DNA from 3 places in the Proteus columbae genome. Region 2 is predicted to be linked to each of the others. Evidence: riboswitches for the same ligand, from Rfam matches in the RefSeq annotation. Region 2 holds a riboswitch; each other region holds the start of a gene.

Region 1 (10,993 bases), 520 kb from region 2:
AGAATAGTTTCGACTTCTTGTTCTATTCTGGCAGGTGGTGCATACAGCATAGAAGGATCCATATTACCTTGTAGCGCAACTTTATCCCCAACTCGACGGCGTGCATCTTCAATATCAATCGTCCAATCAAGTCCTAATGCATCGCAACCTGTCGCAGCCATAGCTTCTAGCCAGCGACCACCACCTTTGGTAAATAAAGTGACTGGTACTTTTCTTCCATCATATTCACGGATAAGACCATCAACAATCTTATGCATATAGTGTAATGAGAAGAGTTGGTAATCACGCCCTGTTAGCACACCACCCCATGTATCAAAGATCATGATAGATTGTGCGCCCGCTTTAATTTGAGCATTCAGATACAGAATAACGCTATCTGCCAGTTTATCCAGTAATAGATGTAGAGCTTGAGGCTCTGAATACATCATTTTTTTAATTTTTGTGAAGGCCTTACTACTTCCACCCTCAACCATATAGGTTGCCAGTGTCCAAGGGCTTCCTGAAAAACCAATTAATGGCACACTACCTTGCAATGCATGACGAATGGCACGTACTGCATTCATCACATATCCTAGTTCATCTTCAGGATCAGGAATAGGCAGTTTTTGAATATCAGCAAGGCTGTTGATAGGTGATTTAAAACGAGGGCCTTCACCTGTTTCAAAGTAAAGACCTAGCCCCATTGCATCTGGAATAGTTAAAATATCAGAAAATAAAATAGCGGCATCTAAAGGGAAGCGTCTTAAAGGCTGTAATGTCACTTCACATGCTAATTCTGTATTTTTGCACAATGAGATGAAATCTCCCGCCTGTGCCCGTGTTTCCTTGTATTCAGGAAGATATCTGCCTGCCTGACGCATCATCCAAACTGGGGTGACATCAACAGGTTGGCGCAACAGCGCACGTAAATAGCGGTCGTTTTTCAACTCACTCATGACTAACTCCATTAACAGTAATAGGGCCGCAAAATAGCATGCATTGTAACATGCTGGAGAAATAACTGTTGGCAGACAGCGCCTTTATTTAGCTCTTTTCTTTATCTTGTCTGATATTCGCTATCGTATCTTCTATCAAGCGTCGAGCAATTGTATCTGGTGGTGGGATCTGGGGTAATTGATCGTAACGATACCAACCCGCACTCATTAATTCAGAAGGATCATGTTGTAGTTCGCCACCATCATAATCGGCCAAAAATCCCATCATTAAAGAATGAGGAAACGGCCAAGGCTGAGATGATACATAGCGAATATTGCGAATACGAATATTGCTCTCTTCAAACACTTCACGAGCCACTGCTTCTTCTAATGTTTCACCAACCTCAACAAAACCAGCGAGTACAGTGTAAAGAGGTGAATGTTTATGCCTAACATGATGTGCTAATAAGATCTTATCTTCATGTCGAATACCCACAATAATGCAAGGGGCAATTTGCGGATAATAACGTTCATGGCAGTTATCGCATAAACACGCCCATTCACTCTCACTATGACGCATTTTAGAACCACAATAACCACAAAAACGGTGAGAACGATAAAACTCAGCCAGTTGAACACCACGACCGACTAATTTAAATAAGTTTTCATCTTGTGAGGCGATAAGTCTTGGTGAGCACATGTCGTTATCCATTTTTCCATGAATAAGCCAAACTGTTTCACCTTGCCATTCACCCACAATTTTGGCGTGCTGACCAATGAGATCCCAATCTTTAGCTAAGCCAAACGGAAGTTCACCTTTAGGTAACCACACTCGCCCACCAAGACTGACTGTCCACCAGCCCTTTTCTGAGCCTGTTAATGTATATAAATGCATAACGACCATTCTATCCAAAATAATGATATAGAATAGAGGATACTCTCTTTAGCAAGAACCTCTCAATGTATTATCTCTGTCTTCTATGATTCATTAACATCCACTCACTAAAAACATAAATTATATTAATGTTATTGAGTGTAACCATTATTCAAATTTCACAAATGAAAGGTTGGGAACAACAATATTGGGATTTAAATAAATAACCCATATCGGACTTGTAGTTTTTAAAATCTTTCATATACTGGACTTCTTCTTGTCGGAGTGCCTAGTGTTTATAAGGCTATTATAAACACAGGCTGAGACCGTTAATTCGGGATCCGCGGAACCTGATCGGGTTAATACCCGCGAAGGGAACAAGAGTGATTCGACCTTTTGATAGCTTCATTGCGTATATTTTTCACACATCTATATACACCTATCTGTCGATACTCCCTGCGACCTCCAGACAAGCATTTTTCTCAATATTCACCCGACAGGCTAATAGCCTGCATGATATTTATTAGGAAATGCTATGTCCCAAAATCAAACTATATCCGTTAAAGATATTTCACCAACGATCAACAAACAGCGTCCACGAAAAGAGCAACGTGATGCTGCTCAAGAGTTTATCAGCACCATTCAAGGCGTAAGCTTCCCCAATTCAAAACGCATTTATCTCGAAGGCTCACGCACTGACATTCAAGTACCCATGCGTGAGATCCAGCTTGATAAAACGCTAGTAGGAGGATCAAAAGATTCCCCTGTTTTTGAAGATAATGAACCTGTACCGGTATATGACACATCAGGCCCTTATGGTGATCCTGATTCTCAACTTGACGTTAACCTTGGCTTAAAAAAAATACGCCAACCTTGGATTGATGAGCGCAATGATACCGAAACGCTTTCACTTTTAAGTTCTGATTTCACCCAACAGCGCCTTTCTGATGCTGGATTAGAGCATCTGCGTTTTCCCTTAAAACCAAGCCCTAAAAAAGCGCTAAATGGCAAAAGTGTGACCCAATTGCATTATGCTCGCCAAGGCATTATTACGCCTGAAATGGAGTTTATTGCTATTCGTGAAAATATGGGGCGAGAGAGAATTCGTAGCGAAGTTTTACGCCAACAGCACGCAGGGTTTAGCTTTGGTGCTCATCTCCCTGACAATATTACCCCTGAGTTTGTACGCCAAGAAGTTGCAGCTGGTCGAGCAATCATTCCAGCCAATATCAATCACCCAGAATCAGAGCCAATGATTATTGGTCGTAATTTCTTAGTGAAAGTGAATGCCAATATCGGGAACTCTTCGGTCACCTCCTCAATTGAAGAAGAAGTTGAAAAGCTAATTTGGTCTACACGCTGGGGAGCGGATACCGTAATGGATCTCTCAACAGGCCGTTATATTCATGAAACGCGTGAGTGGATCATTCGCAATAGCCCTGTTCCTATTGGTACAGTTCCAATTTATCAAGCTCTCGAGAAAGTTAACGGTATTGCTGAAGATCTCACTTGGGAAATGTTCCGAGATACCTTGCTTGAACAAGCAGAACAAGGGGTTGATTATTTTACTATTCATGCTGGTGTATTGTTACGTTATGTGCCAATGACAGCAAAACGACTAACGGGCATAGTGTCTCGTGGCGGTTCGATAATGGCAAAATGGTGTTTATCACATCATAAAGAGAATTTCCTCTACGAACATTTCCGTGAAATCTGTGAAATTTGTACCGCTTATGACGTCTCCCTCTCACTGGGCGATGGATTAAGACCAGGTTCGATTCAAGATGCCAATGACGAAGCACAATTTTCTGAATTACATACTCTAGGTGAGCTGACAAAAATTGCATGGGAGTATGACGTTCAAGTCATGATAGAAGGCCCTGGCCACGTTCCAATGCAGATGATCCGCCGCAATATGACAGAGGAATTGGAACATTGTCATGAAGCACCATTTTATACATTAGGCCCTCTCACTACAGATATTGCGCCGGGTTACGATCACTTCACATCAGGTATTGGTGCAGCAATGATTGGCTGGTTTGGTTGCGCAATGCTCTGTTATGTTACACCAAAAGAACACCTTGGTTTACCTAATAAAGAAGATGTGAAACAAGGTCTTATCACTTATAAAATCGCCGCTCATGCAGCCGATTTAGCAAAAGGACACCCCGGCGCTCAAATTCGTGATAATGCAATGTCGAAAGCGCGCTTTGAGTTTAGATGGGAAGACCAATTTAACTTGGCTCTTGATCCTGAAACTGCACGTCAATATCACGATGAAACGCTACCTCAGGCTTCAGGAAAAGTCGCTCATTTCTGTTCAATGTGTGGTCCTAAATTCTGCTCAATGAAGATAACACAAGAAGTACGCGATTATGCGGCAGGTATGGAGAAAATGTCTCAAGCCTTTAAAGAGCATGGAAGTGAGTTATACCACAGTGCAGAAATCGCCAGTGTTGAGGTGCCTGAAAATGAACAGATCCTCTAATACACCTTTTGCATTAACAGAAAAAAAGCTTGGGCTTTATCCTGTTGTTGATTCTGTTGAATGGATCGCACGCCTATTAAAAATAGGCGTTACCACCCTGCAATTACGAATAAAAGATAAACAGCCAGACGACGTTGAACAAGAGATCATCGAAGCAATAAAACTGGGCAAACAGTATCACGCAAGACTGTTTATCAACGATTACTGGCAACTCGCCATTAAACATCACGCTTACGGTGTTCATCTTGGTCAAGAAGATCTCGATATTGCCGACCTTAATGCCATTAAACAATCAGGATTACGCCTTGGTATTTCCACTCATGACGAAGTTGAATTACAAAGAGCGAAAATATTACGTCCATCTTACATCGCATTAGGGCATATATTTCCAACCACCACAAAAGATATGCCATCTAAACCTCAAGGTTTAAAGGCACTCAGACATCAAGTAGAGCAGACACCCGATTTTCCAACGGTTGCTATTGGTGGGATCTCACTAGAAAGAGTACCTGATGTTGTTGCAACTGGGGTGGGGAGCGTTGCCTTGGTTAGTGCAATAACAAAAGCACCAGATTGGCAACAAGTGACTCGTAAATTATTAGAATTAGTGGAAGGAAAACCATCATGCTAAATGATAATGATTTTATGCGTTATAGCCGACAAGTGATGTTAGAAGATATTGGCTTAGAGGGTCAAAACAAACTTCAACAAGCAAAGGTATTGATTATTGGACTTGGCGGATTAGGCTCTCCCGCATCACTTTATCTTGCTGGTGCAGGTATTGGTGAGCTTATTTTAGTTGATGATGATGAGTTACATGTTTCTAATCTACAGCGTCAAATTCTTTATCGCACTCAAGATATTCCCGATGCCAAATCAGAAGTCGCAAAGCAGTCTCTACTTGCACTAAATCCGGATATAAAAATTACTTCTTATAAACAACGTATTAATGATGATTCATTATCTAAATTAGTTAAAGAGGTCGATTTAGTTTTAGATTGCACAGATAACATGCTCACTCGTCAAGCGATTAACCGTGCTTGTGTCGCACAGCAAACTCCACTTATTAGTGGTAGTGCCGTGGGCTTTAGTGGTCAGCTTATGGTATTTGAACCTCCTTTTACTCAAGGTTGCTATCACTGTCTTTATCCTGATGAAACTGAGCCACAAAGAAACTGCAAAACAGCAGGTATATTAGGACCTGTTGTTGGGGTTATTGGCACACTTCAAGCCCTTGAAGCAATCAAATTACTCTCAGGCTTACCTTGTTCTCTAAGTGGAAAACTTCGCCTTTTCGATGGTAGAAAACAAAATTGGAGTACTTTGCATTTAACACCATCAAAAACATGTCCTGTTTGTCGAGGGGTAGCATGAACATTACCGTAAATGACGAACAATATTCTCTGGATATGCCTGTCACTATCTGTCAGCTCCTTATTCAGTTAGAACAGCCACACATCGGTGTGGCGCTTGCTGTCAATGAAACCATTGTTCCCCGTGAAAATTGGGAAACACATTTTATTAATGATGGCGATACTATTCTTCTCTTCCAAGCAATTGCAGGGGGCTGATATGTTAAAAATTGCTGATACAACATTCACATCTAGACTTTTTACAGGCACAGGAAAATTTGCAACACCAACGCTTATGACAGAAGCCATTAAGGCTTCGGGTAGCCAATTAGTCACGATGGCAATGAAGCGTGTGGATTTAAAGAATGGTAATGATGATTTAATCGCACCACTTAAATCATTAAGGGTAAAATTATTACCTAATACATCCGGTGCAAAAACAGCACAAGAAGCTGTTTTTGCGGCTCGTTTAGCCAAAGAAGCCTTTGGCACCCATTGGGTAAAATTAGAAATTCATCCTGACACTAAATATTTATTACCCGATCCTATTGAAACACTTAAAGCCGCTGAAATCCTCGTTAAAGAAGGTTTTGTTGTGTTACCTTATTGCAGTGCTGATCCTGTTTTATGTCGTCGTTTAGAAGAGGTTGGCTGTGCAGCTGTAATGCCTTTAGGTTCTCCTATTGGCTCAAATCAAGGTTTACAGACTCGTGATTTCCTACGAATTATCATTGAACAAGCCTCAATTCCTGTTGTTGTTGATGCTGGTATTGGTGCACCAAGTCATGCACTCGAAGCTTTAGAGTTAGGTGCTGATGCAGTATTAGTTAATACCGCAATTGCTGTTGCCAAAAATCCTATTCTAATGGCACAAGCATTTAAAGCAGCGCTTGATGCTGGTGAACTTGCTCGACAATCAGGACTTGCGACACCTGCTTCAATTGTGAATATGCAAGCGAAAGCTTCTAGTCCATTAACCCAATATTTAGGGGCATACTAATGGACACATTTTCTGATTATTGGCAACAACTCGACTGGGATGACATTACATTAAAACTCAATAGTAAAACCAATGCGGATGTTGAAGCCGCATTAAATCGCCATTCCCTTACACTTGATGATTTTATGGCGCTAATTTCGCCTGCGGGTCGCCATTATTTAGAGCCTATGGCACAACGTGCTCAACAACTCACTCGACAACGTTTTGGTAATATTGTGGGATTATATGTTCCACTTTATCTTTCTAATCTATGTGCGAATGATTGTACTTATTGTGGTTTTTCAATGAGTAATGCCATTAAACGTAAAACATTAAATGAAAATGAAATCATCGCTGAATGCAGTAGCATCAGGCAGTTAGGTTTTGATAGCTTGTTATTAGTGACTGGAGAGCACCAAAGAAAAGTGGGTATGGATTATTTTCGCCAATATATCCCTCTTATTCGAGAAAATTTCAGTTCATTAATGATGGAAGTACAACCTCTTGCAACAGAAGAGTATGCAGAATTAAAAACACTAGGTATTGATGGCGTGATGGTTTATCAAGAAACCTATCATGAACCAACTTATCAGCTTCATCATCTAAAAGGTAAAAAACAAGATTTCCATTGGCGACTACAAACACCTGATAGATTAGGGCAAGCAGGAATTGATAAAATTGGTTTAGGTGCGTTGATTGGCCTTTCAAGTCAGTGGCGTAGCGATTGTTATATGGTGGCAGAACATCTCTTGTTCTTACAAAAACGCTATTGGAAAAGCCGTTACTCTATCTCTTTTCCTCGTTTACGTCCTTGCGCTGGTGGGCTTAGCCCTGCATCGGTAATGAGTGAAGCTGAATTAGTTCAATTGATCTGTGCTTTTCGCATTTTGGCACCAGACGTTGAGCTTTCACTTTCAACACGAGAATCTCCTTATTTTCGCGATAACACAGTGCCGTTAGCAATTAATAATATTAGCGCAGGATCTAAAACCCAACCCGGTGGATATTCTGATAGTCATGAAGAGCTAGAACAGTTTTCACCTAATGATAATCGCCATGTAAATGATGTTATTAACGTATTAAAAGAGCGAGGATTACAACCTGTATGGAAAGATTGGGATAATTACTTGGGTCGTTAATTAAAATTTGAATAATATAAAACCGCTTTTAATTAATTTAATTACAAATAATAAAGGCGGTTTTTATTAAATAACTCAATAAAAATAACATGTAATAAACTTAAAATAATTAAAGAAAAATAAAAGATTATAAATAATGTCTTAGGATATTTTTAATTTAATATTATATAAAATAATTAACTTAATTCTTATACTGCTAATTCTTCAAGTTCTTGCATACTCAAACCTGATATTTTTTCGATCAATGAAAGATCAAAATTCTCTTTTAATAAATTTTGAGCTAATTCTATTTGTACTATTTTTTTACCAATCTCAATACCTTCCGTTTTACCTAATTTAATACCCTCATTTTTACCTAATTCAAACCCTTTATTTTCTAATCTCCACGCTATATTCATAATCACCTCTCTGTGGCTATCTACCTGTTCAACTATTTTATTGATAACAAATTCAAAGTCTGATGCATCCAGAATTGAGAATAAATATTCTACGACAATAATCGTGTCCTCATCTCTGCAGTTTTTCTGATTTATTGCTTTTGATAGAAGCATTGCAATCTTATTAAGATCATGACAACTATTAACATACTTCATTGCAATTTCCATTACCGCTGCTTTTTTATGTGTCAGCAAAATATCATCATCAATTGAAGTCAAATCAATTAAAGAGAAATTATTAGAATAAAGCTTATTAGCAAGTGAAGTAAGTGGAAAGCATGACATCCAATTAACAGGAAAAGGATAAGGTTTTTTCTTGCCATGATAAAACAAAATAGGAACAACGAGAGGCAACGATTTATAACCTTGCTGTAAATGTTGATTCATAGTGGAAAATGCATAATTCATCATGCGCCAAGCTATCATTTTATCTGGCCTAGATTGATGCTCTATCAGTAAATAAATAGGAATATCACCCTCTTTAGTTCTCACTAAATACAAAATATCAGACATACGAGAACGTAATTTAATATCGATGAAAGAAGAATTTTGCAATTGTAACGTCGAAAAATCACAATGACTTTTTAATTCCTCTGGTAAATGAACAAAGAAGAAATCTTTCGCATTACTGACATTCATCATAAAGCGTTTAAATGCAGAATCATAAGAAGATATAGATATAGGCTTTTTCATAACTGGCTCCATACTGAATTTGGATTGCCAGCTTACAGAAAAAAATAAATTTTTATCACTAAAAAATCATCATAATTATCTGAAAAATATAAGTTATTTATTGATCTTAACTGAATTAGTAATAGAGGAATAAAAAATACCTTCAATAAATATCAAAGGTATTTTTTAAGATTATAAATTTTATTTTTAATTATTTATCAACAACGATATTTTTATTAACGACTTCATATTCATCATTACCCACCATTCTCGCAAATTTCTCAATAGGGTCTGTACTCAAAGCATAGAGCCGTTTTAGTGCAAAAGGAGGATCACCTAAACGAACTTTTCCTTGTTGAGTTGTCACCGCCAATGTCATACCAGACGCTTTAACTGCAGTAATTGCCCTTTGATTATATCCACCGAAAGGATATGCAAAGGCATATTGATGTGGATTTAATAATCGCAATACACGTTGTGAGCGTTGTAAGTCTAATATAATTGTGTGGGACTGACGGCTAAAAATAATAGGTTTTTTATTATTATCTAAACGATGTAAAAAATGGGAATGTGACTGAATATCAAAAACATCACGACTCGATTTGAGTGATTGCCAACTCATAAATTGTAATGAATTAGGTGCCCACTTAGGTGTTTTGGATTTTATTCGTGATGAGATAACAAATAGTGTTGCTCGTTGACCATTTTCTTTTAAAAGAGGATAAGCATAACGATAAACGGATTGCAAACCATCATCAAATGTTAATGCAACAGCTTTGCCTGGTAAATTAACACTCTTATTTAAATAGCCAGCAACTTGATTGAGCGAAAGCGTTTCATATCCAGCTTCTTTTAAATAATTCATCTGCTCTGTAAATGCAGTTAATGATGTTGTTGTTGATGTATGGCGAAAATTATGGTTTTCCGTAACTTTAAGAATATGGTGATAAGTAAGTACTGGTATCCCTAAGTCAGGCTTTACATCCCTTGATGAAATATAACCTAAGCGATCACCTAAAGAGATTTCAAACCAATTGATTTTACTTCCATTAGTATCTTCTTTTATTGTGCGAGATAACACGGGGTAACGTAAATTGGGTAAGAGTGTCGCTATTTGTGGGCTAGCAATATCTTTATCACTATAGATAGGAGTATTTTTTGTCGTAATTAAATATTCGTAGATAGGATAATCTGCTTTCTTCGTGCTATCTGATAAGAAACGTATTTTCTTATCTGGTTTCATTGAAGCTATATCTTCAAAATAGCCATCTTCTAGATAGCCCGCTTCAAGATAACCTTGAGCATTCCCAAATTGTATTTTGTGGTAATCACCCTCTGTAACTGATGCATAAAAACTTTGGTTAGGAAAAAGTTCTGCAACAGGCTGCAATTTATCCCCTACAAATGCATATAACGTTTTTTGTTGGCGAAGTTGCATCAATGTTGTAATGGGCATTTTTAAATCCCATTGAGCTTCTGTTGGAATACCTCTTTCATAAGACACTGCTGAAGCAAATCCAGTAAAAATAAAACATAGAATAATCAAAATATTCGCTATTATTCTCATCATTTCGCCTACTTATGTAGAACAGAAACAAAAAATGCCCTCACAATGGAGGGCATTTCAATCTAATCTAAATTAGATTTTAGTCTTTTAATCCACCAAAACCAGCATTCAGTAATTCTGCTAAGTTAGCAGATGCTTCATCAGCACTGATTGTTGTTTCAGTTTCATCTGTCGGCAGTTGTGATTGACGACGCTTCATACGATCTTGGTGATACGCATATCCAGTACCAGCTGGGATCAAGCGACCAACAATAACGTTTTCTTTCAAGCCACGTAATTCATCACGTTTACCCGCTACCGCAGCTTCCGTCAGAACACGAGTTGTTTCTTGGAACGATGCAGCAGAGATGAAGGATTCAGTTGCCAGAGATGCTTTCGTGATACCTAACAGGTCACGAGCATACGTTGCTGGTACTTTACCATCATCTTCCAGAACACGGTTTGAAACTTTAACGCGAGCGTATTCAACCTGTTCGCCTTCGAGGAACTCAGAGCTTCCTGCGTTCTCAATGGTAACTTTACGTAGCATCTGACGAACGATAACTTCGATGTGTTTATCGTTAATCTTAAC
Region 2 (10,993 bases):
TAAAGGAAAGTGTTTTTTTCGAACAACAACGCAATAACCGTATTTTCAGAATAAATACAAAATAAGGGTAAAATGAAAAAAGCCCCTGTTTATTGCTAAACAGAGGCCTTTAAAGCAAGGAATAAATTAAACTGTAAATGGATATTTTATTGCTTCATGGCATTGATAACCTTCAACAGTAAAATCATCCGTTGTTACCCAAGTTTCAATATCTTCCAACGTTTTGATTTTTGGATTGACATGTAATGTTGGTAACGGTAATGGCTCTCTTTTTAACTGCACATCACGCATTAGTGGTAATTGATTTTCATAGATATGTGCATTGATTATCTTATGAAATGCTTTACCCGGCTTATGCCCTGTAATTTGAGCCACCAGCGCCAATAAAACAAAGCACTGAATTTGGTTGAAATTCAAACCTAACGGCACATCACAACTGCGCTGATAAGAGGTTAAATAAAGCGTATCCCCCACAAGTGAAAAGGTATGCGTATGCATACAAGGGCGTAAACAACCCAGTTCCGTTTCACCCGGATTATAGAACGTTACGATTTCACCACGATCATCGATACCTTTAGTCAGGTTATCTACCACTTTACGCAGTTGATCAAAATGAGAACCATCAGGGCGTTTCCATTGACGTCCTTGAACGCCATAAACACGCCCCATATCGTCTTCGCCTTTACGATGAGGGTTATTTAACCATGCACCATTTTCATTCGCATTGGCATTCCATGTATTGCAACCAATTTCACGAAATTGAGCGGCATTGTCATAGCCACGTAAATACCCTAACAGTTCTGCAATGGCCGCTTTATAAAAACTTTTTCGTGTTGTTATCAGCGGAAATTGGTTATTCGCAACATCATATTCCAGATCGGCATTAATCACCGTTAAACAACGGGTTCCTGTCCGTTTATTATCAATCCATTGCCCTTCATCGATAATGCGTTGACACAATGCCAGATACTGCTTCATGTTGTCTCTCTTGTTAATTAGCTAATAATAAAAAATTTATCTCACACTATTTGTGAGCAGATGTTGGGTTTTGTGCCGTTTTTTTATCTTGACGATAAGCCCATACCATAAAAATAATACCCAACAGAATCATTGGAATTGAAAGTATTTGCCCCATACTCACACCACCAAATAATCCTAGTTGTGCGTCTGGTTGACGGAAGAATTCAACAATAATACGGAATGCGCCATAACCAATCAGGAATAGACCTGACACACTTCCGACAGGACGACTTTTGCGCACAAAAATATTCAGAATAATGAATAACACCACGCCTTCTAACAGCATTTCATAAAGCTGAGAGGGATGACGAGGTAAAACACCATATTCTTGAATAATAGGCAGTAACGTTGTTGGATCTTGGGCAACAAGCTGGAGATCCGCAGAACGCGAGGTTGGGAATAAGAACGCCCAAGGCGTATCTAATGTGACACGTCCCCATAATTCGCCATTGATAAAGTTACCAATACGGCCTAACCCTAATCCAAATGGAATTAACGGTGCAACAAAGTCTGCCACTTGGAAAAATTTACGTTTAGTGCGTTTAGCAAACCAAATCATGGCACAAATGACCCCAATTAAACCGCCATGGAACGACATTCCGCCATCCCACACTTTAAAGAGGTAAAGAGGATCATTTAAAAAGACAGGTAGGTTATAAAATAAAACATAACCTAAACGACCACCGATAAATACACCCACAAAACCGACATAAAGTAATGTTTCAACTTCATTTTTATTCCAACCACTATTCGGTTTTGCAGCTCGACGATTTGCAAGCCATAAGGCAAAGACAAACCCAACTAAATACATCATACCGTACCAGTGTAGTGACACAGGCCCGATAGAGAACATAACGGGATCAATCTCTGGAAATTTAAGGTAGCTTATACTCATTATTCCCTACTTCACTTAATCAATAATTTCTGTGCTGGTTATTTATTGCCAACACAAAAAAGGCTTATACGAAGGTCTGCTAGATACCTCCGCGAATTAATCCACCTAATCCTTGCCGTTCCATAAATTCAGAAGACAATTTTTTGATTTCTGTTGTGGTTTCAGCTTGCAACACCTGTTGCATAAAAGACTGTAACATCACAGGATCAAGATGGCGCAATAAGTATTTTACCCTAGGTAAACTACGACCACTCATGCTTAACTGCCTAAAACCGAGCCCTATTAACAGCAATGCCCCTATTGGCGTACCCGCCATTTCACCACAAACACTCACTGGCAACTGATAATATTGGCATTGTGTTGCAATCAAATTCAGTGAACGCAATAACGCAGGATGCAAATTATCATAGAGTGATGCTACATGGGTATTATTACGATCGACAGCAAGCAAATACTGAGTCAAATCGTTTGTTCCAACAGAGATAAAATCGACCCGATTAGCTAATTGTGACAACATAAACACCAACGAAGGAACTTCAAGCATGATGCCTAACGGTGGTGGAACACACTCACACTTTATTTCTCGACTGACTTCATCACATGCTCGTAGCAGCAATGTTCTTGCTTCGTCAATTTCATCAAGACTTGTCACCATCGGCAACAATATTTTCAAATTTTTAAATTCGAGATTTGCTTTTAGCATTGCACGTAGCTGAATAAGGAAGATTTCAGGTTGATCGAGCAATATTCTTATTCCTCTCCAACCTAAGCAGGGGTTTTCCTCATTAATTGGCATATAAGGAAGTTGCTTATCAGCACCAATGTCTAAAGCGCGCAATACAACGGGTTTATCTGGAAAAAAAGAGAGAATTTCACGATAACGGTTTTTTTGTTCATCTTCAGAGGGAAAACCGCTTTGCAACATAAAAGGTATTTCGGTGCGATATAAACCCACACCATCTATTCCCACACTAATGCGTTGCTCATATTTTATATTTAATCCCGCATTCAATTGAACACTAACTGCTTCACCGTTTTTTAAAACCGCTTGCTGTTCAAGTTGATCTTCTGCAATTTGGCTTAATACACTCTCTTCATCAATAATTTGTTTATATTCTTGAGTAATAAAAGGCTCTGGCTCAATAAATATTTCTCCACGATAACCATCAAGAATAAGCATGCGATTATGTAACAGCTCAGGTTGAATATCTGCTCCCATAATCGCGGGTATTCCCATCGCTCTAACAAGAATGGCAGAATGTGAGTGAGTTGCGCCATCTCGAACAATGACACCAGCAAGTTGTTGCTCTGGTAACTCCGCCAATAAACTGGCACTTAATTCATCAGCGACCAAAATAAAACGCTCTGGCCAAATATTGGTTGAGCTTAGATCATCATCTAAATGGAATAATAAACGCTGTCCTAATGCTTTAAGATCAGACGCTCTTTCTCGCATATAACCGTCTTTCAGGCTGGAAAATTGCGCTGATACTTTCTCAACCACCACTTTAACTGCCCATTCTGCGACATAACCTTGTGTGATTATCGCGGTCATTTTATGTTTAAGCTGTGGATCATTAAGTAAATGCGAGTAGAGATCAAAAATGGCCGCACTCTCTTTTTGTGCATTCGCCATAAAACGCTTACTAAAACGGCGACATTCTGCTGTTGCATCTTCTAAAGCAACAGTGAGTCGATTGAGCTCTGCTTTTATATCAAGTGCACTGGCTTTAAATACATTTTCAAGGATTGGCTGAGCGACTTCTTGCCAGCCATATGCCATCACCACACCCGTCGAAACCGAAAGTGCTTTAATACGGCTTTGGCGATATTGTCCAAAAAGCCCTTTAGTTTGTACTTGCGATAACGTTGCACCTAATTGTGTCGCCAGTGTCACCATAAAAGATTCTTCGCTTTCATTAAATAAGCGACGCTCTTTTTGCTGAACGACTAATACACCAAGGAGTTGGCGACGATAGACAATAGGTACACCGAGGAAAGCACGGAGATCATCTTCTTTAACTTGAGGAAGGTATTTAAAGCTAGGATGCTCGCGAATATCAGCGAGGTTGATGAGCTCTGAAAGACGCCCCACTTCACCAACAACGCCTTCATCAAACGAGAGGCTAACGGCTCTCCCTCTAGGTTTTTTTAACCCTTTGGTCGCCATAAGATAAAAACAACTACGTTGTTTATCGGCAAGATAAATAGAACACACATCCGTGTGCATTGCCTGACACGTTTCCTTGACTAAGAGTTCAAGCGCTTCTGGAAGCCCCGCTGCCATAGCCACTTTTTCTACAATTTCTCGCAAACGTGTCAGCATAGTGTTATCTAATACCTTTTACGCCGATATCCATACGATGGACGAGGTAAAGACACTTGTTCTTGCAACGGCATGACTACGGGTGCGAACTCTTTCATTACACGTCGATAAACATCGCGTTTAAAAGAGACGACTTGTCTAACAGGATACCAGTAACTCACCCAACGCCAGCCATCAAATTCTGGCGTTTTGCTTTGTTGAACATTAATGTCTTTATCATTACTTGTTAACTGCAAGAGGAACCAACGCTGTTTTTGTCCAATACAAACAGGTTTTGTGTCCCAACGCACCAAACGCTTCGGTAACTTGTAACGTAACCAGTTACGTGTGGAGGCAAGAATTTTAACATCCTTGCGACTTAACCCAACTTCTTCGAACAACTCTCGGTACATTGCCTGCTCTGGCGATTCTCCAGGATTAATTCCCCCTTGAGGAAATTGCCATGAATGTTGCCCATAGCGACGAGCCCAAAGCACTTGCCCTTGCCGATTACAAATTACAATCCCTACATTCGGGCGGTAGCCATCATCATCGATCACTAGACTACCTCAATAACCAAATTTGAAAGATAACTCATTGTTTCATACTACCCACAAACGGTAAACCTCTATCAACAGACTTTGCACGACGCGCGTATTTATCTACAATGGGAAAGTCTCAACGGGGTGCCTTTTTAGGCTGAGAAAAACTCGTGGAACCTGATCCAGCTAATACTGGCGTAGGGATTTGAGTCAGGATGTTGCAATATTCATTGGTTTGCCATCCTCACTCCTCAGATCCTACCTGACTTTTACTGAGGAACTAAACGTGTTAACTAAATCGCTTCGCTTTACTTTCCTTCTGGGCGCACTGGGCATTGTAAGTACTTTTTCAACTCAAGCCTTAGCACAAAAACCCACGCTCACTGTTTACACTTATGATTCATTTACCGCAGATTGGGGGCCAGGGCCTGCAATAAAAAAAGCGTTTGAACAACAATGTGATTGCGAATTAAAACTTGTTGCCCTTTCTGATGGTGTTTCTCTGCTTAATCGCTTACGTATGGAAGGTGATAAGAGTAAGGCTGATATTATTTTGGGTTTGGATAACAATCTGATCCACGCAGCAAAAGAAACGGGACTTTTCGCACCAAGTCATATCGATACATCAAAACTCACCCTACCTGAAAAATGGGCTGATGATACCTTTGTGCCTTATGACTACGGTTATTTTGCTTTTATCTATGATAAAAACCGCATTGCTAATCCCCCAAAAAGTATGGCTGAACTGCTAAATAGCAAAGAAAAGTGGAAGATTTTGTATCAAGATCCTCGCACCAGCACACCGGGTTTGGGTTTAATGCTATGGATGCAGTCACTTTACCCTGAAAATACGGCCTCTGAATGGAAAAAATTGTCAGAGAAAACGCTGACAGTGACTAAAGGTTGGAGTGAGTCTTATGGCTTATTCTTAAAAGGTGAAGGTGATTTTGTGCTTAGTTACACATCATCTCCAGGTTATCACATTTTAGCGGATAAAAAAGATAACTATGCAGCGGCAATTTTCGATGAAGGGCATTACTTACAAGTCGAAGTCGCGGCAAAATTGAAATCGAGCAAACAACCTGAATTAGCTCAACAATTTATGCAATTTATGCTCACCCCTGCTTTCCAAGAAACTATTCCTACAACCAATTGGATGTATCCTGTTATTGATATGCCATTACCTGACGTCTATTCCGTGATGCCTAAACCCGAAAAATCATTACAATTCGATGCAGATGTTGTCGCAAAAGAGCGCCAAACATGGACTCGTAATTGGCAATCTGCGGTTAGTCGCTAATGGGAAGATGGCTTATCCCGGGGCTATGTGCCTCGGGTTTACTGCTTATTGTGGCGTTATTGTCATTTGGCGCATTGTGGTTTAACGCACCAAGTGGTGAGCTGACCTCAATTTTTGCTGATGAATATTTATGGCATGTTGTCCGCTTTACTTTTTGGCAAGCCTTTTTATCTGCGCTGTTTTCGATATTACCTGCTATTTGGCTCGCCAAAGCACTCTATCGACGCCAATTTAAAGGACGAACACTGTTTTTACGCCTATGTGCCATGAGTCTTGTGTTACCTGTTCTAGTTGCACTTTTTGGTATTTTAACGGTTTATGGCAGAGTGGGATGGATTGCTCAAATTTGTGAATGGCTAGGGATCGACTACCAATTTACCCCTTATGGTTTGCAAGGCATTCTATTAGCTCATATTTTTTTCAATATGCCATTAGCAACCCGAATGCTATTACAAGCACTCGAAAGTATTTCGTCAGAACAACGCCAATTAGCCTCACAGCTTGGCATGAATGGCTGGCAACGTTTTCGTTTTCTTGAATTTCCCTATTTGTGGCGTCAAATTCTGCCCACGGCATCACTCATTTTTATGCTCTGCTTTGCAAGCTTTGCCACTGTATTGGCATTAGGCGGAGGTCCTGCGGCAACGACTGTTGAACTCGCGATTTATCAAGCGTTAAGCTATGACTACGATTTACACCGCGCTGCACTGTTAGCGTTGATCCAGCTTTTTTGTTGTTTAGGTTTAGTACTTATTAGCCAAAAGCTAAAAGGCACCCTTTTTGTGGGAAGCAGTCAAAAGCTACATTGGCGTGATCCCTATGATCCTATCTTTAGCAAAATAACCGATGGTTTAGTGATCACTCTTGCGATCCTCTTTTTAGTACCGCCAATTCTAGCGGTAATAACGGACGGTCTTAACAGTCAATTTATACATGTCATACAACAACCTGTACTTTGGCAGGCGTTTACTACCTCACTGATTATTGCGGTTGGTGCGGGTATTGTTTGTGTTGTATTAACGATGATGTTGCTATGGAGTAGCCGAGAACTTCGCTTACGGCACTTTAAAAAAGCAGGACAAGCCATGGAAATGAGTGGTTTGATTATTCTGGCGATGCCGGGGATTGTGTTGGCAACAGGCTTTTTTCTTCTATTCAACAATACGATTGGATTACCCGAATCACCGTATGTTTTAGTCATTTTAACCAACGCATTAATTGCTATTCCGTATGCATTAAAAGTACTTGAAAATCCAATGAATGACATCGCTTCGCGTTATGGTCTTTTGTGTCAGTCGCTCAATTTACAAGGTATAAATCGACTCCGTTGGATAGAATTACGCGCATTAAAAAAACCAATTTCACAAGCCCTTGCTTTTGCTTGTGTGATTTCTATTGGGGATTTCGGTATTGTGGCTCTTTTTGGTAATGAAACCTTTAGAACCTTACCTTTCTATCTTTATCAGCAAATTGGCGCTTATCACACTCAAGATGGTGCCGTGACCGCCATGATCTTATTGCTACTTTGCTTCACTCTTTTTAGCTTAATAGAACGATTGGCAGGAAAATCTCATGATTAAATTAGAGCACCTTGCTTACACCTATGAACACCAACATCTCTTATTTAATTTAACCGTTAATACGGGAGAGCGTATCGCTGTGTTAGGTCCCAGTGGCGCTGGAAAAAGCACATTACTCAGTTTAATTGCGGGTTTTTTACCGTCAGAAAAAGGAAGCCTTTTTCTCAATGGTGAAAACCATACTAAAACAGTCCCTGCTAAACGTCCTATCTCCATGTTATTTCAAGATAATAACTTATTTCCACATTTAACTGTCAGACAGAATATTGGTTTAGGGTTAAATCCCAGTTTAAAACTGACTGATGCGCAAAAAGTACTATTAGAAGATCGCGCTAAACAAGTGGCTCTCAGTGAATATCTTGAACGCTTACCATCCCAATTATCAGGTGGCCAGCGCCAACGTGTCGCAATTGCGCGCTGCTTGGTACGTGAACAACCGATTTTATTACTCGATGAGCCTTTTTCTGCATTAGATCCCGCTTTACGCATTGAAATGCTGGCACTACTTGAGCAACTTTGTGATGAGAAAGCGTTAACCTTATTGATGGTTTCGCATAGTTTAGAAGATGCTGCAAAAATCGCCTCAAGAGCGATTGTGATTGATAACGGTATGATTGTGTATGATGGAAATACACAATCACTAATAAATGGTGAAGTGGATCAATCACTTATTTTAGGTATTCCGTTTAATTAATCTCAGCCAAAATTAACTGTATAAATAACCACTATATTGACTATAATAAACACATATTTAGTGAATTATTTGTGTTTATTGGGTGCTCATGATTGGTCATACGGAACAAGGTTTTATTCTTACTCGCCACTGGAGCGACACACCAAAAGGTATTGTCGTCTCTTATTGGCTGGCGACAGATCATGGTCCGCATAAAGTGACTGTTCCTATGCAACGTGCTATCGGTTTTGTTGCCCGTCAACATGAAACTGTTTTACGCTCACTCGTTAATAAAAATCCTGATATTGAAATTCGCCCTCTCGAGTTAAAAGATTTCGAAAGACAGCCCGTTTTCGGTGTTTATTGCAAACAATACCGCCAACTTGTTCAACTTGAGCAACAACTTAAAGAGCATCACATCCGACTTTATGAAGCAGATATCCGCCCACATGAACGTTATATGATGGAGCGCTTTATCACCGCACCAGTCTGGTTTCGTTATCAACAAAATAATATTGCTACATTAAAACCCGCTCCTGATTATCGCCCAACGCTTCGAACCGTGTCTTTGGATATTGAAACCAGTGAGTTTGGTGAACTTTACTCCATTGGACTTGCAGGTTGTGGCGATAATGTGGTGTTTATGCTTACTGATGAGTTGCCCGTAGAGTGTGAAAACCAGCAACCTCAAGGCTATCGTTTATGTTATGTCAGTAGCCGATTACGTTTAATTGAAAAGTTAAATGAATGGATACAACACTATGATCCCGATGCCATTATTGGTTGGAATTTAATTCAATTCGATCTACGTATTTTGTACACACATGCCCAACGATATGGCGTCAGTTTATTATTAGGTCGTCAAAATAGCCCGTTAGAATGGCGTGAGCATGGATTTAAAAAAGGACATTTTTTTGCATCGGCTCAAGGTCGTTTAATTATCGATGGCATTGAAGCATTGAAAATGGCGACGTGGAATTTTCCCTCTTTTAGCCTCGAATCGGTTGCTCAAACACTGTTAGGTGAAGGTAAAGCCATCGATACACCTTATGCCAGAATGGATGAAATTAATCGGCGCTTTAAAGAAGATAAACCTGCACTGGCTTATTATAATTGGCAAGATTGTGTCTTAGTGAACCGTATCTTTGATACGACATCTCTTATGGCATTCTTATTAGAAAGAGCCTGTGTTACAGGGCTTTCAGTTGATAGAAGCGGTGGCTCTGTCGCGGCTTTTACTCACCTCTACTTACCCTCAATGCATCGCATTGGATATGTCGCGCCTAATCAAGGTGAAAAACCTGAAGAGCATAGCCCCGGTGGCTTTGTGATGGATTCTGCTCCCGGCTTATATGATTCTGTTGTTGTGCTTGATTACAAAAGCCTTTATCCCTCTATTATTCGTACTTTTTTAATCGATCCAGTAGGAATGATTGAAGGAATGCACCAACCTGACGAAAACTTTTCTATTTCTGGATTTCGCCAAGCACGATTTTCACGAGAACGGCACTGTTTACCCGCTATTGTGTCGCAAATTTGGCATGAAAGAGATAATGCCAAATTACATAAAAATACCCCGCTCTCTCAAGCGCTCAAAATCATTATGAATGCTTTTTATGGTGTTTTAGGCTCTGTGGGTTGTCGCTTTTTTGATCCTCGTTTAGCGTCTTCCATTACGCTACGAGGTCATGAAATTATGAAAAAAACACGAGAATTAATTGAGGCCAAAGGTTATCAAGTTATTTATGGCGATACGGATTCAACCTTTGTTTGGCTGAAATCACCTCACACAGAACAACAAGCACAACAGATTGGGTATCAATTAGTACAAGAGGTAAATCAATGGTGGAAAACACATCTCTTTGAAAACTACCAACTAGATTGCAAATTAGAACTAGAATACGAAACCCATTATCGCCGCTTTTTAATGCCCACTATCCGAGGTATGGAAACGGGTAGCAAGAAACGCTACGCCGGACTCAGCAATGATAAAATGGTATTTAAAGGATTAGAAACCGTCAGAACAGATTGGACTCCCCTTGCTCAAAAATTTCAACAAGAGCTTTATACACGCATTTTTCATCAGCAACCTTATCAGCAGTTTATTCGTGATTATGTTGCGGATACGCTTGCGGGAAAATATGATGAGAGATTAGTGTATCGTAAACGGTTACGTAGAAAATTATCAGAATATCAGCACCACGTCCCCCCTCATGTCAAAGCAGCACGTAAGGCTGATGAATATAATTTATCCCAAAATAGACCGCAACAATATCAGCAAGGCGGTTGGATTAGTTATATAATTACCCTCTTGGGGCCTGAGCCATTAGAGCACATTACCACTGCACCTGATTATGAGCACTATATCAATAAGCAATTAATGCCTATTGCAGATGCAATCCTACCTTTTATACAAGATGATTTTTCAACCTTGTTAAATGGGCAAATGACACTCTCATTTTAAGTTGTGTCATTTTGCAGGTGACGGTTTGCTTTGCATCTATTAACATAACGCCCCTTTGGTGATAATTAGCTTTTCTTTGTTCAAGGAACAAGCACTTTTTATCCCGCAGATTTTAATGACAACACCGCAATACTGCATTCATTAATAATTCCTAAATTATATATTTGAGAGCTGAGTTTATATATATGCCTTTTACTCTTGGTCAACGTTGGAT
Region 3 (10,993 bases), 860 kb from region 2:
TTCGCCTATTAAAGGCCTTAGCCACACAACCAGGCAAGATATTAACGCGAGATCAGCTTATGGATCATCTTTATGATGATTACCGCATTGTGACGGATAGAACCATTGATAGTCATATTAAAAACTTGCGACGTAAACTTGAGCAACTTAACGATCAAATTGAATTTATTCGCTCAATTTATGGTCAAGGTTATCGTTGGGAAACCCAAGCTTACCGTTTTCGATGATATTTTTTCAGGAATACATTGAACCTCGCTACACTTAAGCGCTAGAATCCCCCCCTTTATGATATACCCCTACCCAATGTGTGGGGGACTGACTTGAAATCAGAACCAGGAAATTAACCATGTTTACACCCGAATTGCTCTCTCCTGCTGGCTCATTAAAAAATATGCGCTATGCATTTGCTTATGGCGCAGACGCCGTTTATGCAGGTCAGCCACGTTATAGCTTACGTGTGCGTAATAATGAGTTTAACCACGAAAACCTTGCTAAAGGTATTCAAGAAGCCCACGAATTAGGTAAGCGCTTCTATGTTGTGGTTAATATCGCACCTCATAATGCTAAATTAAAAACCTTTATCCGTGACTTAAAACCCGTCATTGATATGGGTCCTGATGCGCTGATTATGTCTGATCCGGGTTTGATCATGATGGTACGAGAAGCCTTCCCTGAAATGGATATCCACCTTTCAGTGCAAGCCAATGCCGTTAACTGGGCAACCGTAAAATTTTGGCGTCAAATGGGATTAACTCGCGTGATCCTTTCTCGTGAACTCTCTATTGATGAAATTGCTGAAATTCGTAAGCAAGTTCCTGATATGGAATTAGAAGTTTTCGTTCACGGTGCATTATGTATGGCTTACTCAGGCCGTTGCCTGTTATCTGGTTACATCAATAAGCGTGACCCGAACCAAGGTACATGTACTAATGCTTGCCGTTGGGAATATAAAGTCGAAGAAGGCAAAGAAGACGAGGTTGGTAATATCGTTGAAAAATACACGCCAATCCCAGTTAAAAACGTTGAGCCTACTTTAGGTGTTGGCGCGCCAACAGACAAAGTTTACTTAATCGAAGAAGCAAAACGCCCTGGTGAATATATGACTGCGTTTGAAGATGAACACGGTACTTATATCATGAACTCTAAAGACTTACGCGCGATTGAACACGTTGAGCAATTAACTCAAATGGGCGTACATTCGCTGAAAATTGAAGGTCGTACTAAATCCTTCTATTACTGTGCCCGTACTGCACAAATGTATCGTCGTGCAATTGATGATGCTGTTGCAGGTAAACCTTTTGATCCAACGTTGCTAACGACATTAGAAGGCTTAGCACACCGCGGTTATACAGAAGGTTTCTTACGTCGTCATACCCATGATGCGTACCAAACTTATGAATATGGTTATTCTGTCTCTGACACTCAACAATTTGTCGGTGAATTTACAGGTAAACGCGTAAACGGTTTAGCTGAAGTTGATGTTAAAAATAAATTTGTTTTAGGGGATAGCCTAGAATTAATGACACCAACTGGAAATATTCAATTTACGCTAGAAGCGCTGTTTAACAAAAAACAGCAACCAACGGATGTTGCACCAGGTAATGGTCACATGGTTTATTTATCTGTTCCTGAAGATGTTGATTTAGATTTTGCACTGCTGATCCGCAACCTACAAGGTACAACAACACGTCAACCACATAAAATTGATGCGGTAGAAGTGAAGTAAAGCGTCATAATCTGATTTAAAGTGGTCAATTTCAAATACAGATCACATCAATAATGATTTGTTTACCGTATCATCAGTTCCGAAAAATAAAGAACTAGAATGAATACAGTAAGACTAGGAACCACCTCCTTGGCAAATCCAATCTCCCTTGGATTTGCCTTTTCTTTTTGTCCCCTTCTTATCAATCCCCCTTTTGTATAAAACACACTCCTTTTTTCGTTATCATTTGTAAAAAACATAGTAATTTTCTCGATATCAATTACCTTTAAAAGAGTGATTCAATTAAAGGAACTCATCAATGAGTAAAATTAGTTTGCTAATCATTAATGGAAAAAGCGCGAATAATAGCGCATTAAGAAAAGCCGTTTACCAATTACGTGATGAAGGTTTTGATCTCCAAGTGAGAGTGACTTGGGAATCGAGTGATGTGCGACGTTTTGTACAAGAAGCTATTGATATAAATGCTGAAAACGTTATTGCAGCTGGTGGTGACGGTACAATTAATCGTGTTGCATCTGAATTAATTCATCTTTCAGCTTCATCTCCTCCCACTCTAGGTATTATTCCATTAGGCACAGCAAATGATTTTGCGACCAGCGCACAAATCCCTCGTGATATGGAAAATGCACTTAATTTAGCCGTTAAAGGTCGCGCTGTACCAATTGATGTTATCGCTGTGAATAAGACTCACTATTTTATCAATATGGCATCTGGCGGCTTTGGAACAAAAATCACAACAGAAACCCCTGAAGCCTTAAAATCAGCATTAGGTGGGGCCGCCTATTTTATTAATGGCCTTTTAAGTATTGACTCTTTAAAAGCGGATCATTGCACAATTGAAGCTGAAAATTTTCACTGGGAAGGTGAATCACTGATTTTAGGTATTGGTAATGGGCGTCAAGCAGGAGGAGGACAACAACTCTGCCCCGAAGCATTAATTAACGACAATAAACTCAATATCACCATTGTTGAAGCACACGAATTACTCCCTTCTCTTTTAAATAGTCTGTTTGATCGTAAAAAAAACGACAAGATTATCGAGCGCGACAGTCGCTGGGTAAACATTAGTGCTTCTCATGAAATGGTATTTAATTTAGATGGAGAACCACTTTTAGGGAATAAATTTGAATTTATTGTGTTACCTGAAGCGATCCACTGCCGGTTACCGCCTCAATGTGACTTGTTATCTTAGTGTAGATAAATGACAATCACTCTCATCTCATCATGAACTGGAGTATGTAATGACTGATATAGTAAGTTTGTTAGGTGCTGATGCAAAATCATTATTAGAACATCGTTGCCAAACCATCCCAAGCGAAAATCTCTACCTGCCAGGTTCTGACTTTGTTGATCGTGTTATGATTGATAACAATCGCCCTAATAGCGTGTTACGTTCAATGCAAACCCTGTTTAATCACGGACGTTTAGCGGGAACGGGCTATCTGTCTATTCTACCTGTTGACCAAGGTGTTGAGCACTCTGCCGCGGCCTCTTTTGCCGCAAACTCACTCTATTTTGATCCCAAAAATATTGTTGAGTTGGCTATTGAAGCGGGTTGTAACTGTGTTGCCTCTACTTATGGTGTTCTTGCTTCTGTTTCTCGTCGTTATGCACACAAAATTCCTTTCCTTGTGAAGTTAAACCACAATGAAACCTTAAGCTACCCAGCGCAATATGACCAAACACTGTATGCCAGTGTAGAACAAGCATTTGAAATGGGTGCTGTTGCAGTGGGTGCGACCATTTACTTTGGTTCACAAGAAAGCCGTCGCCAAATTGAAGAGATTTCAATGGCCTTTGAACGTGCTCATGAATTAGGTATGGTCACCGTATTGTGGGCCTATTTACGTAACCCTGCATTTAAAAAAGACGGTGTTGATTACCATGCAAGTGCAGACTTAACAGGCCAAGCGAACCATTTAGCCGCTACAATTGGTGCTGATATCGTTAAACAAAAAATGGCTGAAAATAACGGTGGCTTTAAAGCGATTGGTTTTGGTCATACTGATGAGCGTGTTTACACCAAACTCACCACTGAAAACCCAATTGATTTAGTTCGTTATCAATTAGCAAACTGCTATATGGGTCGTGCAGGGTTAATTAACTCTGGTGGCGCTTCAGGTAATAATGACCTTGAAGATGCTGTACGCACTGCGGTTATCAATAAACGTGCGGGTGGTATGGGTTTAATTTTAGGTCGTAAAGCCTTCAAAAAATCAATGAAAGATGGCGTTGCGCTAATTAATGCAGTACAAGATGTTTATCTAAATAAATCTGTCACTATTGCTTAAAAAAACAATTCTGCGACACGCTAAAGCCCCTTTTGTAGGGGCTTTTTTACATCACCACCAGCGATGAAAATGGTGTACAGGACCAAAACCTTGTCCAACCTCTAAACTGTCGGCATGTTCTAATGCTTGTTGTAAATAGGCTTTTGCTTGTTCAACACAAATTTGCCAGTTAGAAACTTGAGGACGAATAGCGGCCAAAGCGGCTGAAAGTGTGCATCCTGTCCCATGCGTATTTTTTGTATTAACGCGTTTTGAGGTAAATCGCCACTCACCTTCTTGAGTAAACAACCAATCAGGGCTTTCATTTTCGGTTAAATGCCCGCCTTTCATCAACACGGCTTTGCATCCTTGTTTTAGCAATGCATAGCCTTGTTGCTTCATCATTATTTCATCTTGAGCAACTTCACAACCTAGCAGCGCTGCCGCTTCAGGTAAATTAGGCGTGATCAAATCAACCAGAGGCAAAAGCTGAGTAACCATTTTATTAACCGCATCAGGCTGTAATAGAGGATCACCACTTTTTGCAATCATCACGGTATCAAGTACAACAAAAGGGATCGCATATTGCTGAAGCTTGTCGCAAACCACATCAATAATTGAGGCATTAGAGAGCATGCCAATTTTGGCACTATCAATTCGAACATCAGACAAGACAGCATCTAATTGAGCTGCAACAAAATCAGGGGATAAATCATAGACACTACGGACACCACAGGTATTTTGGGCAACCAGTGCCGTCATTACGGTTGTGCCATATACACCCAGTGCGGAAAATGTTTTCAGATCGGCCTGAATACCTGCACCACCACTAGGATCGGTGCCTGCGATAGACAATGCATTGAATCTCACTGATTAACTCCTCCTTTCACCAGTTACAGAAAAGTCGGGCTCTGTTAATCAGCAGAGTTACCTTGACTTCCCTACGCTGGCATTATCCAGATCAGGTTATACGGGTTCATCTCAGCCATAAGGCGCCCCGAGCCAAAGCCTGTAAATTCAGGCGATAAGGAGTATCGCATGCTCAAGATAAAGAAGCTAGTTTGATAGCTCATCTCGAGCTATAGATTCTCTATTGTTGAGATTTGTGATTCAGTAAGATAAATCAGCTAAGGTTGTATATAATAAATACTAAGCCGATGGCTTCTATTGCATGACACATCAATTTAAGGAATATATTTCAGATATATTTAAATAATAAGAATAAAATAAATTATTTTGTTCATTTTAACGACAATCGATATATTATCTGCTAGATGAGGTATTTATAATGCATTTCTGGACAATCACACAATGCGGAGGGGCTAAATGAAAAATGAACCATCGCAACAGAATAATGGACAATCAATGCTTTATCTTATTCCTGATGCAGATTTTAATGTAAAGTTGAAAATTCACTCTAGAAATATTGATCATACAAAAGAATTCCTTGAAAAAGGTGTGGAAGACTTTGTATTACCAGAATATAGCATCCCTAATGGGTATCGTTTTGTTAAATCTTTAAAACGCAATCAATATCGTTTAATTTCAACTACCAATGCACCTGAAACAGTTTATCTTGTAGAACTTATTTTTCGCAAAGACATTATATTTAGTAAAACAACATGTACCCAAGTTAAAGTATGGCGAACTGTTTCTGAAGAACATGATATTGCGACAAGATATCTCCCTAGACACTTCTTTAGTTATTTACTTAAAACATACAACATTGTTGTTTCTGATGAAGAGCAAACCGGTGCAGGTAAGCGTTTTTGGGAAACAATGATTGATTGGGCTTTTACTGCTCACCTTAATGTTTATATTTCAGATGGAACAGAAGAAAACCGCCCTCTAACAGTAGTGAAAGATACTGATGATCTTTATGAAAACTGGGACGCTTTCTGCTGGGGTAAGGATCGTGATACTCATACTCACCGGCTCCTTGTTATTAGCCAAGAAAAATTATCTCAATAAATGCTTTCTTCACGTTGAGAGTGTGTAAGCAACAATTCTTTAATTTGCACTCTCTCAACATAGGATTATCTGTATAAAAAACAAACTGCACTCCTGTTGTTAACGCTTAAAACTAAACGTTTTATAAACCAACCTCTGTTTTTTTCTTTTTTTTATTTAACTCTTCTTATTCGTTACTCTATTATCCGCTGGAAATTAATCTCTTTTTATAACCTAATGTTATTGATATTAAATTTATCTCAATATTTTCATTAAGTCATAAAAATAGCTATTTTATGGAATTTTGCTGTTGAAAATGATCAACCTAAAATTATTTCTCTTTAACCTTATTTATCAGCTATTTATTAGCAATCTAATAAAAACTTAATTTTTCATTAAAAACAATACATTATTATAAAAATAAACAGCATTTAATATCAGAAAAAATTACATCCATAAATATAATAAATCTATTTATTTTCTTTATAACCGATTCTTATCCCTTAAGATTTTATTTAAGAAGTAAAGTTTCAGATACCTCTTATCTTAAATACTTGTCGATTAAATAACACTATTAGTAATGTTTATTTGTCATCACCAGAATCACTGTTTATGCCGTACTCGGAGTTATATTATGTCATCATCCTATTTTCACCCTAGCGTATTAGCCACAACGCTGTTGTCTCTTGCATTAACAACGTCTGCTTTCGCTTCTGAAAATAATTCCAATACCCATCAGATTATTACGACAGAAAACCAACAAATCACCAGTAATCCATCTCAATCTAATAATGAAGAAAGCTACTGGGGAAAATTCAAACGTAATGTCAATCAAACTTGGGACAATGACCAATATAACTACTATTTGCCTGTATGGACTTGGCATAATCGTTTTACTTACGATAAAGAAAAAACGGATCGCTATAACGAAACACCTTGGGGCTTTGGTATGGGTAAATATCGTTATGACAACGATGGTGATTGGCACTCTCTTTATGCGATGGCATTTATGGACTCTAATAACCGTGTACAGCCTATTATGGGCTATGGTTTTGAGAAAATGTGGTATCCTGGTGATAAAGATGGGTTTCGTATGGGCGCAGGTTTTACACTAAGTATTACAGCGCGCCATGAATACAACTATATTCCTATGCCACTCCCGTTACCGTTAGTGTCTGTCGGTTACGGACATCTTTCATTACAAGCCACTTATGTGCCTGGTACTTATAACAATGGTAACGTGTTATTTGCTTGGTTACGTTGGCAGTAATTTTTTATTTTTTCCGTTCAAAATAATTGCAAATAATAAAAATAGAACATAAAAAAACGCATCTTAATGATGCGTTTTTTATTATCCAAATAAGTCAGTAACATTTAAATATCTTGGCTTACTTGAGTACTATTAGGTGTTTTCTTCATACGGGAAATCTTAAATCCAACCCATAAGAACGCAATCCAGAATGGCATTAAAATTACCGAAATATTCACTTGTGGCATAAATAAGATAATCACTAAAATCATGCATAAGAAAGCCAGGCAGATATAGTTACCATATGGATACCAAAGTGCTTTAAAGAAAGGCTCTACACCCTCTTTTGTTTTTGCCGCTCTGAATTTTAAATTCGCTAAACAGATCATTATCCAGTTAAGTACTAGCGTGGTTACAACCAACGCCATTAATAGTTCTAGTGCCTGATCAGGTAATAAGTAGTTAACTAAAATACCTAATGAAGTCGCAATTGCTGACAATAGTAACGACACTACCGGTACACCACGTTTATTAATGCGAGAAAGCGCATGTGGCGCATTACCTTGTTTTGCCAAGCCATAAAGCATACGACTATTAGAATAAACACCACTGTTATAAACAGACAGTGCAGCAGTTAATACCACGGCATTTAAAATATTCGCGATTAAGAAATTATCCAAGTTATGGAAAATCAGTACGAACGGGCTTTCACCTTTCACAACTTGAGTCCAAGGATAAAGTGAAAGTAACACTAACAACGAACCGATATAGAAAATTAAAATACGATAAACAACTTGGTTAGTCGCTTTTGGGATGCTCACTTTTGGGTTTTCCGCCTCAGCCGCGGTGATCCCCACCAGCTCAAGTCCACCAAAAGAGAACATAACAATGGCTAATGCAGACATAAAGCCCGTAAAGCCATGAGGGAAAAAGCCTAGCTCCCATAAATTGCTAACCGAAGCTTGAGGGCCACCATTACCACTTGCCAGTAAGTAGCTCCCAAATAAAATCATACCAACAATCGCCAACACTTTAATAATGGCAAACCAGAACTCTGTTTCACCATACATCTTAACGTTGATCAAATTGATTAAGTTGATTGCTACAAAGAAGATAGCAACGGAAACCCAAACAGGAATATCAGGTAACCAATAGTTAATGTATTTACCTGCTGCTGTTAATTCTGCCATACCGACAAGAATAAACATCACCCAATAGTTCCAGCCAGATAAGAAGCCAGCAAACGGGCTCCAATATTTATTAGCAAAGTGACTAAACGAACCCGCAACAGGCTCTTCGGCAACCATTTCGCCTAATTGGCGCATGATCATAAACGCAATAAAACCACCAATAGCATATCCTAATATTACTGATGGGCCTGTCATATTAATAGTTTGCGCTATACCAAGAAACAGACCAGCGCCGACAGCACCACCCAGCGCAATTAGCTGGATATGTCGATTTTTCAGACCGCGCTTAAGTTCTGTCTGTTGCGACTCTCTCGCCATACATCCTCTTCTCTTTATTATTTTATCAACTTAACGTGTAAACTAATATTTACGATTTTGTTTATTTCAAGCCACCATTAAAACACTATTCTGACTTGAATAACAAATACATTTTATGCTAGGCGAAAAATAATAAGAAAAGCTATCTTTTAGTGATGTTTAGAGGGGAATAATGTGGTAAAGCGACAGAGACCTTGTTGGAAATCCTCTCCTCGATCGCAAAAATTATCTAAAGCCACAAGATAGAGGCCAAAGGTAATGACTAATGCAATAATTAAGCTAATAATTATTTTCTTTGCGTTCAATTTAAAATCCTTTAAATACATTTTGTTAGTATGACTTATCACATTATAAGCATTCGCTTAAATACGATAACAAGACAGGGGGTTGTTGTTATAAAATTCGCAATCAATTATCTCTATGAGTAAATTTAGCATAACTTTCATTATGAAAGGTAAACGCTTCCTCGACAGACTTCAGATAATTTGCATTATTTCGCTCTAAACTGTATGTAAAATGACCTTATATTATTTAAGTACACATTTTGCCAACGATTAGAGATAGCTATCCATTAATATGGATTTCTCTGTCTGCTATTTTTTGTATAAGATTAGGGAGTTAATTTTGATTTTTACCTTAACTTCATTGATAGAATGGAACTGTAATGCCACAAGATAATCATCTCGCATTGGTTTGCGCCCTAAGTAAATGGATTGAGGAACATTTAGGCCGTGTTATCCATCTTGAAGAGTTGGCGGCTTATTCTGGGTATTCTCTTTGGCACATGCAGAAAATCTTTAAAGAAGTCACGGGCACCTCTTTAGGAAAGTATATCCGTCAGCGTAGATTAGCTGGTGCTATTCACTTATTACGTACCAGTGAGCGCTCTATCTTCGATATCGCCCTTGATTTTGGCTTTGGTTCACAATCTCACTTTACTTATATGTTCCGTAAAGAGTATGGCATCACGCCTTTCGACTTCCGGCAAAATCAAGAGATCGTTTTAGAAACCAAACAGCCTTTACATTTACAGTCACCTTGTTGTGATTAACCCTTCCATTTATGTGGCATTATACAGATAGCCTTTAATGTCACATAAATAATACTCAAGCTATGTGATGATAGACCGCTTCGCCCTTCCTTTATCATAATTGCTTTTATTTAATATGGGGATGCTAATGAGTATTAAGCTTATCGCGATTGATTTAGATGGAACCTTGCTTAACAAACAACACGAAATTACGCCAGAAGTAAAACAAGCAGTTCAGCGAGCAAAAGAGGCGGGAGTTAAGATTGTATTAGCTTCAGGACGCTCCTTCAATGGCATCTCTCCCTATTTAAAAATACTCGGTCTTGATACCTCTGATTGTTACTGCATCAGCAATAATGGTAGCCAAATCCATCAAGCAGATAATGGTGAAGTGATTATTCAAGATCTGCTCAATTTTGAAGATTATCTCTATTTTGAAAACCTTGCTCGTGAGATTGGCGTCCATTTTCACGTTATCAGCGATAATAAGATTTATACTACCAACAGTCATATTAGCCATTTCACCTGCCAAGAAGCCTTTTTATCTTGGACTCCGCTTTATTATCGTCCACTGAATGAAATGCAAACTGATATGTATTTTAGTAAGTTTATGATTGTTGATGCACCTGCCGTTTTGGATAATGCTATTCAATATCTTCCTACTAATATTTATGAACAATACAGCATATTACGTAGTGCCCCTTATTTTATTGAAGTATTAAATACCAATGTCAATAAAGGGAGTGCGGTTAAAAAAGTTGCTGAACATTTGAAAATTACACCAGAAAAAATCATGTGTATTGGTGATCAAGGTAATGATTTGGCAATGCTAAAATATGCAGGTTTAGGTGTTGCGATGGGAAATGCGCCTGAAGAAGTGAAGAAAGTCGCTAAATTCGTCACACTTTCTAATGAAGAGCACGGTGTTGCAGTCGCTATCGATAAATTTATTTAAACACGATCTTTTTTGTGTTTTATCGCGAATGTCTACAAAATTATATAGCAATTGTGATCCTTAGCAGAGGATCACACTGCTTTTCGACCAAAAATATAGCCTTTTATTATTCTATAATTACTGTTAAATGAGCGTTAAATCTGCCTTTCTTCTTACATATCCTTCAGAATTTGTTACTATCAATTCACTTTTCGTTATTCAAACTGCATTTTCACAACATATTAAGCTGTTAATTAGGCTAGATATAGAATAACAAATATAAATCATTAATATATTTTCTTCACAGACAGGTAGTTTTAGTTATG

What was found. Region 2 has a riboswitch for thiamine pyrophosphate ahead of thiB (thiamine ABC transporter substrate binding subunit). Riboswitches for the same ligand answer to the same signal wherever they lie in the genome.
Region 1: it holds a riboswitch for thiamine pyrophosphate, as region 2 does, so the genes downstream of both, thiC (phosphomethylpyrimidine synthase ThiC) here and thiB (thiamine ABC transporter substrate binding subunit) in region 2, are expected to answer to the same signal.
Region 3: it holds a riboswitch for thiamine pyrophosphate, as region 2 does, so the genes downstream of both, thiD (bifunctional hydroxymethylpyrimidine kinase/phosphomethylpyrimidine kinase) here and thiB (thiamine ABC transporter substrate binding subunit) in region 2, are expected to answer to the same signal.

Annotation. Positions count from the first base shown of each region.
Region 1 is NZ_CP043925.1:3,716,996-3,727,988, forward strand. Features, by position in the region: gene hemE (uroporphyrinogen decarboxylase) at 1-935, opposite strand, end outside; gene nudC (NAD(+) diphosphatase) at 1,024-1,809, opposite strand; TPP riboswitch at 2,060-2,182, shown strand; gene thiC (phosphomethylpyrimidine synthase ThiC) at 2,324-4,276, shown strand; gene thiE (thiamine phosphate synthase) at 4,260-4,907, shown strand; gene F1325_RS17330 (HesA/MoeB/ThiF family protein) at 4,901-5,650, shown strand; gene thiS (sulfur carrier protein ThiS) at 5,647-5,847, shown strand; gene F1325_RS17340 (thiazole synthase) at 5,849-6,628, shown strand; gene thiH (2-iminoacetate synthase ThiH) at 6,628-7,746, shown strand; gene F1325_RS17350 (Rpn family recombination-promoting nuclease/putative transposase) at 7,935-8,876, opposite strand; gene F1325_RS17355 (polysaccharide deacetylase family protein) at 9,067-10,422, opposite strand; gene rpoC (DNA-directed RNA polymerase subunit beta') at 10,502-10,993, opposite strand, start outside.
Region 2 is NZ_CP043925.1:3,196,006-3,206,998, forward strand. Features, by position in the region: gene F1325_RS14985 (thymidylate synthase) at 127-978, opposite strand; gene lgt (prolipoprotein diacylglyceryl transferase) at 1,025-1,915, opposite strand; gene ptsP (phosphoenolpyruvate--protein phosphotransferase) at 1,995-4,241, opposite strand; gene rppH (RNA pyrophosphohydrolase) at 4,250-4,780, opposite strand; TPP riboswitch at 4,893-4,984, shown strand; gene thiB (thiamine ABC transporter substrate binding subunit) at 5,049-6,062, shown strand; gene thiP (thiamine/thiamine pyrophosphate ABC transporter permease ThiP) at 6,062-7,642, shown strand; gene thiQ (thiamine ABC transporter ATP-binding protein ThiQ) at 7,635-8,336, shown strand; gene F1325_RS15020 (DNA polymerase II) at 8,425-10,779, shown strand; gene rapA (RNA polymerase-associated protein RapA) at 10,965-10,993, shown strand, end outside.
Region 3 is NZ_CP043925.1:2,338,236-2,349,228, forward strand. Features, by position in the region: gene baeR (two-component system response regulator BaeR) at 1-227, shown strand, start outside; gene yegQ (tRNA 5-hydroxyuridine modification protein YegQ) at 347-1,726, shown strand; gene yegS (lipid kinase YegS) at 2,025-2,918, shown strand; gene fbaB (class I fructose-bisphosphate aldolase) at 2,968-4,017, shown strand; gene thiD (bifunctional hydroxymethylpyrimidine kinase/phosphomethylpyrimidine kinase) at 4,069-4,866, opposite strand; TPP riboswitch at 4,918-5,006, opposite strand; gene F1325_RS11175 (hypothetical protein) at 5,323-5,967, shown strand; gene pagP (lipid IV(A) palmitoyltransferase PagP) at 6,581-7,216, shown strand; gene F1325_RS11185 (amino acid permease) at 7,321-8,703, opposite strand; gene mgrB (PhoP/PhoQ regulator MgrB) at 8,853-9,029, opposite strand; gene F1325_RS11195 (helix-turn-helix domain-containing protein) at 9,368-9,754, shown strand; gene yidA (sugar-phosphatase) at 9,882-10,688, shown strand; gene brnQ (branched-chain amino acid transport system II carrier protein) at 10,991-10,993, shown strand, end outside.